DNA from 2 places in the Pseudomonas marincola genome. Region 2 is predicted to be linked to the other one. Evidence: riboswitches for the same ligand, from Rfam matches in the RefSeq annotation. Region 2 holds a riboswitch; the other holds the start of a gene.
What was found. Region 2 has a riboswitch for cobalamin ahead of btuB (TonB-dependent vitamin B12 receptor). Riboswitches for the same ligand answer to the same signal wherever they lie in the genome.

Region 1 (5,163 bases), 2.3 Mb from region 2:
GCGCGGTAAGGCTAGGGTTCAGCAAGGAGCTGGCAGCACTGCAAGACCCGGCAGAGCGCCAGCAACTGTTCGATAAACTGGTGGCCAAGGCCTACGAGAATGGCAAAGGCATCAACATGGCCAGTTTTCTTGAAATTGATGCCGTGATCGACCCGCAAGAAACCCGGCATTGGTTAATCCGCGGCCTCAACTCAACAGCGCCTGCACCGGTACGGGCAGGCAAAAAGCGCGGATTTATCGACACGTGGTAGCCACTGTCCGCGGCATTTGGTCGCTGATTTACAGCTTTAACCGACGCGGGCAACGTTACTGCTTAAAGCTTTGCCCGTGTTTCGGGTAAACTGGTGCATCTTTATGCATTTGAACTGATTCGCCTGATGCCGACGACTTTTCATGAGATTCCCCGCGAGCGTCCGCTGACGCCGTTACTAGACCGTGCGAGCACGCCAGATCAACTGCGCCGCTTAGGTGAAGCTGAGCTGGAAACGCTGGCGGACGAACTGCGCCAGTACCTGCTCTACACCGTCGGCCAGACTGGCGGGCACTTCGGTGCAGGCCTCGGCGTGATCGAACTGACTGTCGCTCTGCATTACGTTTTCGACACCCCCGATGACCGGCTGGTCTGGGACGTGGGCCATCAGGCGTATCCGCATAAAATTCTCACCGGGCGTCGTGAGCAGATGTCGACCTTGCGCCAGAAAGACGGAGTTGCCGCCTTTCCACGTCGCAGTGAAAGCCCGTACGACACCTTCGGCGTCGGCCATTCCAGCACCTCGATCAGCGCGGCAATGGGCATGGCTCTCGGTGCCAAGCTGCAAGGCAGCAAGCGCAAGAGTGTTGCGGTCATCGGCGACGGCGCATTGACTGCGGGCATGGCGTTCGAAGCACTCAACCACGCGTCCGATCTGAAGACCGACATGCTGGTTATCCTCAACGATAACGACATGTCGATCTCGCGCAATGTCGGCGGCCTGTCCAACTATCTGGCCAAGCTGCTTTCCAGCCGCACTTACGCGAGCATGCGTGAAGGCAGCAAGAAAGTGCTGTCACGTCTGCCCGGCGCTTGGGAAATTGCCCGCAAAACCGAAGAGCACGCCAAAGGCATGCTGGTTCCCGGTACGTTGTTTGAAGAGTTGGGCTGGAACTATATCGGCCCGATTGATGGCCACGATTTGCCAACACTGCTGGCAACCCTGCGCAACATGCGCGATCTGGAAGGCCCGCAGTTTCTCCACGTCATCACTAAAAAAGGCAAAGGTTTCTCGCCTGCCGAAGCCGACCCGATTGGCTACCACGCGATTACCAAGCTCGACCCGATCAACGCGCCCGTGGTGCCAAAGAAGCCATCCGGCCCCAAATACTCCAGTGTATTTGGCCAGTGGTTGTGCGACATGGCCGAGGCCGATCCGTTGCTGGTGGGAATTACCCCGGCAATGAAAGAAGGCTCCGATCTGATCGCCTTCAGCGAGCGCTTCCCCGAGCGCTACATGGACGTGGCAATTGCCGAACAGCACGCGGTAACGCTGGCTGCCGGCCTTGCCTGCGAAGGTGCCAAGCCGGTTGTGGCGATTTACTCGACCTTCCTGCAGCGCGCCTACGACCAACTGATTCACGATGTCGCGGTACAGCACCTCGACGTACTGTTCGCCATCGACCGCGCCGGACTGGTCGGTGAAGACGGCCCGACTCACGCTGGCAGCTTTGATATCTCGTTCCTGCGTTGCATTCCCGGCATGTTGATCATGACCCCGAGCGACGAGAACGAGATGCGCCGCATGCTCACCACCGGCTACCGTTTCAACGGCCCGGCAACGGTGCGCTACCCACGTGGCACCGGCCCGAATGCAACGATTGAAGCCGGCCTTGAGCCGCTCGAAATCGGCAAGGGCATCGTCCGCCGCAAAGGCCAGAACGTAGCGATGCTGGTGTTCGGCGTGCAACTGGCCGACGCCCTGCAAGCGGCTGAAAAACTCGATGCAACAGTCGTCGACATGCGCTTTGTGAAGCCACTGGACGAAGCATTGGTGCGCGAAATGGCCAGCCAGCATGAGCTACTGGTAAGCATCGAAGAAAATACCATTATGGGCGGCGCCGGCAGCGCGGTCAGCGAGTTCCTGGCCGACGCCAATCTGCGCACCCCCATACTGCATCTGGGCTTGCCCGACTATTACGTCGAGCACGCCAAGCCTGCACAAATGCTCGCCGAGTGCGGGCTGGACAGCGCAGGAATCGAGGCGTCGATCACTCAGCGCCTGAACCTGCTCAATCCGCAAGACTGAAGATTACTGCTTGAATTTCACCACTGCTGACTAAACCCGGCAGTGGTTTTTTATTGATTGGCCGAGGTCGCTGCAAGCCGCAAGGCTCAGCGTGAAAAGGGAATCAGGTGCGTCTTTGACAATGCCTGTGCTGCCCCCGCAACGGTAACCGACAGTGCGATGCGAACGCTTCATAGCGCCGCGTTGCACAGCGTTTTTCGAGAGACCACTGGGCATTGCCCGGGAAGGTGAAAAACTCATGTCGGCAGCCCGGAGACCTGCCTCGGAACAATTTCTGACTGGTGTTGCGGAGGGCATCACCGTCAAGTGCGTGCTTGCGTGTGCACTTGCCCCTGCCCTCCTCAAAAGCATTCTACTTTTGAGGATTTACATGAAACTTTCCCGTCTTACTCTGGCTATCGCACTGGCGCCCTGCCTGGCCAATGCCGCCGACTCAACTGATGTCTATCAAGCCTCGCCGCTAGTTGTTACTTCGGGCCGCCAGGCTGAACCTGTGGCCAAAGCCACGGCGGCAACCAGCGTGTTCGAGCGCAAAGACATCGAGCGCCTGCAAGTGCGCAGCGTCGCCGAGTTGCTGGAGCGCGTGCCCGGCGTCAACTTCAGCCACACAGGTGGAGCCGGCAGCCAGACCGGACTGTTCCTGCGCGGCACCTCGACCGCGCAAACCCTGATTCTGGTAGATGGCCAGCGCATCGCATCAGCCTCCAGCGGCACCAGCAGCTTGGAGTTTTTAAGCCCGGATCAGATCGAGCGCATTGAAGTGGTACGTGGCGCCCGCTCGGCGCTGTATGGCAGCGACGCAATCGGCGGCGTCATTCAGATCTTCACCCGCAAAGGCGACGGTCAGGGCCTTAAGCCAACCATGCGCTTTGGCATCGGCAGCGACAGTACTTACGAGCGCAGCCTCGGGCTCTCCGGTGGCGATGGCCAGACTCAATTCAACCTTGGCGCGGCACTGGACGAAACCCAGGGCATTGATGCAACCCGCGATGCTTATGGGGCCAACGGTGATGAAGACGCCTACCGCAATCGCTCACTGAGCCTGAACGTGTCGCACCAGTTCAACGATCAGGTCGAAGCCGGATTCAGCGTGCTTGATCAGCGCGGCCAGTCCGAGTTCGATGATGTATTCGGCACCTCGTTGCCGACCGTGGATTTTCAGGTCAGCAGCATTTCGGGCTACCTCGATGCCACGGTTAATGACGTCTGGAGTAACCGCCTCGAAGTCGGCCACAGCGAAGACAAGCGCGACACCAGCAACGACCTGACCAACTTCGGTGACAGCCAGTTCTTCACCTACCGGGACTCGGCAAACTGGGTCAACACCCTGCAACTGACCAGCAATCAGCAGGTGTTGCTAGGCCTGGACTGGTACGAAGACCGCCTGCATACCGACGACAGTGTCGATTTTGTCGAAGACTCACGCTGGAACCGCGCCGCCTTTATCCAGCATCGCTACACCGCCGAAAAGTTCTCGACCGAGCTTGGCCTGCGCCACGACGACAACCAGCAGTTCGGCAGCGAGAACACCTGGAACGCCGCGCTGACAGTGCCGATGAATGAGCGCAACGAGGTGATTCTGAGCTACAGCGAAGGCTTCCGCGCGCCCACCTTCAACGACCTGTATTACCCGGACTTCTGCTCCGGCGGTTTCTGTTTCGCCAGCGCCAACCCGGATCTCAAGCCGGAAACCTCGAAGAGCTACGAAGTGCAATGGCGCAGCCGTTTCGGCACCAGCAGCGAACTGCAAATGTCGCTGTACCGTACCGACCTGAAAGACGCGATTGTGCTGGATCAGAACTTTATTCCGCAGAACACCCAACGCGCGCGCATCAACGGATTCGAGACGTCACTCAAGCAAGAGTGGTTTGGCTGGCAGAGCAATCTGGCACTGTCATTGATTGACCCGCGTGACCGTGAAACTGGGCACACCTTGCCGCGACGCGCTAAACGCACGCTGAGCCTGGACCTTGATCGCCAGTTTGGTGATTTCAGCGTCGGAACAAATCTGCGCGCCGTGAGCGGGCGTTTCGATGACGCAGCCAACACCATCGAGTTGGGCGGCTACGGGCTGGTGGATTTGCGCGGCAGCTGGCAAGCCAGTCGGGAAGTGAGCTTCGATCTCAAGCTCAACAACCTGTTCGACAAGGACTACAGCGACGCCACTTACAGCACACCCAACGGTCGTTACGGCTACAACACCGAAGGGCGCACGGCCTTGTTTGCTGTGACCTGGACGCCGGAAATCTAAGGGTTGTAAACCTGCGTGGGGCGCATTACGCCCTCACGCAGGTTGTTTTTCAGCGGGCTTGCGCCAGCACTTTGCAGAGTTTCCCGGTTGCGCCGAGCATCTGAAAACTCGGACGCTCCAGACCTTTATCCGGCACCTGCCAAAGTTGTTGCTGCGCCACCGCAGTCAGGCTCGGCCAGTCTTTCCAGCCTTCCAGTTCTGCGCCGCTGCCAGCCAGAATCACCTCAGGATTGCGCGCAATAACCGACTCGATGCTGACCTGCGGCGCCGGTTGCGGCAGATCTGCAAACACATTCACCGCGCCGCAAACACGTAAGGCATCGCTGATAATCTGCTGGCCGCCGAGCGTATACAGCGGTTTGTCCCAGACCTGATAAAACACCCGCAACGGTTGCTCGCGCCGGTATTGCTGCTGTAGAGCCTGCATGCCAGCGTTAAACCGCTGGCGCAGTTGCCGCCCTTGTTCGGGGCGGCCGATACGCGTGCCTATCTCGGCAAACTGGTCGGCCAGCGTGGCCAGCTTATGCGGCTCAGCCACCAGCAGCTCGATGCCGAAGTTTTCCAGTTGTTTGCGCTGCCCGGCACTGATGCTGTCGGGCCAAAGCAGAATCAAATCAGGCTTGAGCTGGAGCA
Region 2 (5,163 bases):
CTATGCGTTGGCGAAATTGCAGCAGTTGAAGCCCGAATGCTGGGTGCTGACCCAGAATATTGACGGTTATCACCGGGCGGCGGGCAGTCCTGACGAGCGATTGATCGAAATACACGGCGAAATAGCGCCGCTGTTCTGTCAGGCCTGTGGTGAGGTCGATGCGCAACTGGCCGAGCATCTGCAAAGGCCGTTACCGCCGTTGTGCCAACACTGTGGTGGGATTTTGCGCCCGCCAGTGGTGCTGTTCGAGGAAATGCTGCCAGCGCGCGCTTTAGCGCAATTGCAGGGGCAAATGATGCAGGGTTTTGACCTGGTAATGAGTGTCGGCACCACGGCAAGCTTCGGCTATATTACCGAGCCAATCCTGCGTACGCGCTTCGACGGAGGCTTCACCGTAGAGGTTAATCCGACCGTAACCGCGCTTAGCGAAACCGTCGATGTTCACCTGCAAGGAAAAGCCTTAGATGTTCTGCCGGCACTGGTAAGTCACATTTAGTTCAATAGAATTTGCAAATGGGCGCTATAGAAGGCATAGTTTCGCGAATATCTGAATTTTGACACGTACGCGCCCTATGCTAAAACGCCTATCGCCCCTCGTGCCGATTGCACTCACTGTCCTCCTGGCTGCTTGTGCAAGCCAGGCGCCTCAGCAACCGCCAATGACGGAGGCAGTCAAAGCCCCGACGGTTGCAATTGACTTGGACTCGCTGCCAGAGCCGGAAAACGTTCCATCATTCAGTGATGAAACAGCCTACAAACTGCCTGAACTGGCAGACAGCATTCTCTCTCACGGTCGTTCACTTCTGGGTACTCGTTACCGCTGGGGTGGTAGCTCGGTGCAAACCGGCTTCGACTGCAGTGGCTTTATCGGTTATCTGTTTGAAGAAGAGGCGGGCCTGCAGTTGCCGCGTTCGACGCGTGAAATGATTCAAGTAGATGCCCCTGTCGTTAAGCGCAGTGAGCTTGAACCGGGCGATGTGGTGTTTTTCAGCACCAATGGCCGGGGCCGTGTCAGCCACGCTGGTATTTACTTGGGGGATGATCAATTCATCCACTCCGCAAGCCGACGCAACGGTGTGCGGATCGACAGCCTGAAGGACAGTTATTGGAAGCGAAATTATCTTGAAGCCAAACGAGTTCTGGCAATGGCTTCCACAGAACAGTCCTCCGTTCGGTAGTGTTTTTCAAAGGCGCTTAGGCGCCTTTTTTCATTTGTGTTTGGCCGCTTTTATCTTTCAACAAGGTGCGGTCTTAGGTGGTGAGCCGCGATCACATTAAATTTTTGCAGCGTCGTCGTTGGTATGCTGCCAGATTCAGGTTGTTAAGTTTATGCGTCACTTTTTAATAAAATCATTCTTGTTGTTCTCTTTGACCGTGAGCACCGCATTCCAGGCTCATGCAGCCCCGGCAGCCCGAGCGGTCAAGGTTGAGTTGCCCAAGGCCGATGCCATTGTTGATCGCGCCCGTGAGTTGTTAGGGATTCCGTATCGCTGGGGCGGCACCAGTGTTCATCGCGGTTTCGATTGCAGCGGCCTGATCGTGTATCTGTTTGGCAGCGAGGCGAACATTCACTTGCCGCGCACGACTCAGCAAATGCTGCACTCGACCAAAGCGCCAACTGTCGCGCGCTCCAGCCTGCGGGCAGGGGATGTGGTGTTCTTCAACCACAACGGCAGCGGTCGGGTCAGCCACATGGGGCTGTATATCGGCGGCGGGCGCTTCATTCATGCTCCGCGTACCGGCAAGACAATCCGGATTTCCAAGCTGGACAGCGCGTATTGGAGCCGCCATTACATTGGTGCCAAGCGCTTTCTCGGCGGAGCCAGTGCGGCCTCTCGTGTAGCCAGCAGCAAGGCCGATCGTGGCAATCGCGACCAGCCTGTACTAGCCTCTCGGTCACGTGTGTCGCATCGCTCTTAGCTCGACTCAGTAATTTTGCAAGGCTCAGGATCGAACTCGCATGGTAGCAACGACCCGTAACGCCCTATTACTTGTTCTCGCTTTGCTGGCCGGTTGCGCCAGCCAGGCGCCGGCTCCCCAACCGGTACAGCCTATAGTCAGCCACAGTTTCAACGGCAATGCAGATGATGTGCTGATGCGCGCCATCGGCCTGGTCGGCACGCCTTATGTTTACGGTGGCAACACCCCGCAAGGCGGTTTTGATTGCAGCGGCCTTATCGGCTTCGTCTACCGCGATGCTGCGGGTATCCAATTGCCGCGCACCACCTCGCAACTGATCAATCTGCGTGGTCCGAGTGTTTCGCGCAATGCCCTGCAAAGTGGCGATCTGGTGTTCTTCGCGACCGCTGGCGGCAACAAGGTCAGCCATGCCGGTATTTATGTCGGCGAAGGGCGCTTTGTACATGCGCCATCAAGTGGTGGTACCGTGCGTCTTGATAGCCTGAGCAATGTTTACTGGCAGCGCGCCTACCTCAACGCCAAGCGCGTGTTCACTGCGGATATTGCTCACAACCCTTGATAGAACGGGTTTTGCGATATGACCAATCGGACCTTGAATCTCGACGATTCACTTTATAACTACCTGCTCGATGTCTCCCTGCGCGAGACGCCGCTGTTAAAGCGTCTGCGCGACGAGACCGCGCAAATGCCCACTGCGCGCTGGCAAATCGCGCCCGAGCAAGGTCAGTTCATGGCGTTGCTGGTGCAGCTCACCGGCGCCAAGCGCATCGTCGAAGTCGGCACGTTCACCGGTTACAGCGCATTGTGCATGGCGCAGGCAATGCCGGCTGACGGGCAGATGATTTGCTGCGATCTGGCTGCGGACTACAACCGCATCGCCGAGCGTTATTGGCAGGAGGCGGGAGTCGATTCGCGCATCGAACAGCGCCTGGCTCCGGCCTTGGAGACGCTGGCGCAACTGGCCGATGACACATTTGATCTGGTTTTTGTCGATGCCGACAAAGCCAATTACCCGGCGTATCTCGAACACGGCCTGCGGCTTCTGCGCCAAGGCGGATTGTTGCTGTTCGATAACACCCTGTGGAGCGGCCGGGTGCTTGAGATGGATGCTGAGAGCGCCGATACGCGGGCGATCCAGATGCTCAACAGCGCACTTAAACTCGATACGCGAATTGATCTGTCGTTGCTGCCGATTGGCGACGGCCTGACGCTGTGCCGCAAGCGCTGAGCAAACCTGCGTCCGATCATGCCCGAACCGATTCGTCTGCCCCCGCAACCCGATGCCTGCGAATTGTGCCAGCGGGCGGCGGCATTGACGCGCCATCATCTGATCCCCAAAGCCCTGCATGACAAAGCGTATGTGCAAAAACGCTTCAGCAAGCAACAGTGTATCAGCGCCACGCTCTGGGTCTGCCGGGCCTGCCATAACCAGATCCACAGGTTGTTCAGCGAGAAGCAACTGGCGCTGACCTATCACAGCCGCGAGGCGCTGTTAACGGATGAGCGCTTGCGAACCTTCGTCGAGTGGTTAGCAACCAAACCCGCCGGTTTCATGCCGCGGCATTAATCGTAGCAATTGACCTTCTGGCATCAAGCCACTACTCTGCGCGCCTTGCTTCAGGTGCCCCGACATTTAGTCAGGGGTGAAACAGGGAAGTCGGTGCGCCAGATATCGATCTGACAATTCCGACGCTGCCCCCGCAACGGTAGACGAGTCAAGCCAACGCTTTTTCAACCACTGTGCTCAGCATGGGAAGGTGCGTTCGCTGGTGTGCTGATCTTCAGCAGACAACTCGTAAGCCCGGAGACCGGCCTGTCGCAGTTCACGGCATAGCGGAGGGCTTTGTCTGGCGTACGTGCGGCCCTGTGTTGTTGCGCGTGCGCGTCTGTTCTCCGTATGTCTCCCTAAGCCTATGTCGCACGGGTGAGAGCGACGGAGCATACCTAGAAATGAGTAAGTCCCTTTTCACGCCAGCAGTTGCCTTGCTGTGCGCCGCTGTAACTCAGGTTCACGCTACCGACAGCAGCGAACTCGAACCCTTGGTCATCACTGCCACGCGCACCCCGCAAACGGCCGAGCAAAATCTGGCGGCGGTCACGGTGTTTGATCGCAAGAAAATCGAACAAAGCCAGGTCAGCTCGGTGCCCGAGTTGCTCAAGCGCGTGCCCGGCGTCAACTTGGTCAACAATGGTGGCCCCGGCAAAAGCACTTCGTTGTTCATGCGCGGCACCGAGTCTGACCACGTTCTGGTCATGATCGACGGCGTAAAAGTCGGCTCAGCCACTTCGGGCGGAGCGGCGTTGCAAGACCTGCCGATTGAGCTGATTGATCGCATTGAAGTTGTTCGCGGGCCACGCTCAAGCCTTTATGGTTCCGAGGCGATTGGCGGGGTTATCCAGATTTTTACCCGCAAAGGCACCGACGGTAGCCCCAAACCGTTTTTCTCGGCGGGTATCGGCACACATGACACCTATACCGGCAGCGCCGGGGTAGCGGGCGGCACCGATAAGGGCTGGTACAACCTGAGCATGAGCAGCTCGGACACCGACGGCATCAACGTCAAGTCGGTCGGCACCAGCGGCTATGAAAGTGATGACGACGGCTATCGCAATCTCGCCGGTTCGTTGAGCGGTGGTTACCGTTTCGACAACGGGCTGGAGTTGGACGCGAACATTCTGCAGGCCAAGTCGCACAACGATTACGACTCGGTGAACCGTTCACGGACCTCGGGCTTCAATGCCAATGCCGACGGCGAAACCCGGGTGCTTGGTACGCGGGCGCGGTTTTCACCACTGGAACCCTGGCAGGTCACCTTGCAAGCCGGGCGCAGCGAAGACAAATCCGACGCCTATCAGGACGCCGCGTTCTACTCGCGTTTCGACACCCGTCGCGACAGCCTGAGCTGGCAGAACGACTTTGCCGTCGCCGCTGGTCAGACCCTGACCGTTGGCGTCGATTATCAGCTTGATGAGGTCAATGGCAGCACCGCTTATGCCGAAGACTCGCGCGATAACAACGGCGTGTTCGTGCAATACCTGGGCAATGTGGGCCGCCACGACTGGCAACTGTCGCTGCGCCAGGACGATAACCAGCAGTTTGGCCGCCACGACACCGGCAACATTGCGTACGGCTACGCACTGACCGACTGGCTGCGCAGCACTGTCAGCTTCGGCACGGCGTTTAAGGCACCGACCTTCAATGAACTGTACTACCCCAACTACGGCAACCCTGACCTCGATGCG

Region 1: it holds a riboswitch for cobalamin, as region 2 does, so the genes downstream of both, PMYSY11_RS03705 (TonB-dependent receptor domain-containing protein) here and btuB (TonB-dependent vitamin B12 receptor) in region 2, are expected to answer to the same signal.

What each region holds. Positions count from the first base shown of each region.
Region 1 covers NZ_LR215729.2:814,315-819,477, reverse strand. Annotated here, with positions in the region: gene PMYSY11_RS03715 (acetyl-CoA carboxylase family protein) at 1-251, shown strand, start outside; gene dxs (1-deoxy-D-xylulose-5-phosphate synthase) at 378-2,279, shown strand; cobalamin riboswitch at 2,328-2,558, shown strand; gene PMYSY11_RS03705 (TonB-dependent receptor domain-containing protein) at 2,650-4,530, shown strand; gene PMYSY11_RS03700 (cobalamin-binding protein) at 4,580-5,163, opposite strand, start outside.
Region 2 covers NZ_LR215729.2:3,103,178-3,108,340, reverse strand. Annotated here, with positions in the region: gene PMYSY11_RS14510 (NAD-dependent deacylase) at 1-496, shown strand, start outside; gene PMYSY11_RS14505 (C40 family peptidase) at 573-1,178, shown strand; gene PMYSY11_RS14500 (C40 family peptidase) at 1,375-1,920, shown strand; gene PMYSY11_RS14495 (C40 family peptidase) at 1,961-2,479, shown strand; gene PMYSY11_RS14490 (class I SAM-dependent methyltransferase) at 2,498-3,148, shown strand; gene PMYSY11_RS14485 (hypothetical protein) at 3,167-3,487, shown strand; cobalamin riboswitch at 3,523-3,751, shown strand; gene btuB (TonB-dependent vitamin B12 receptor) at 3,871-5,163, shown strand, end outside.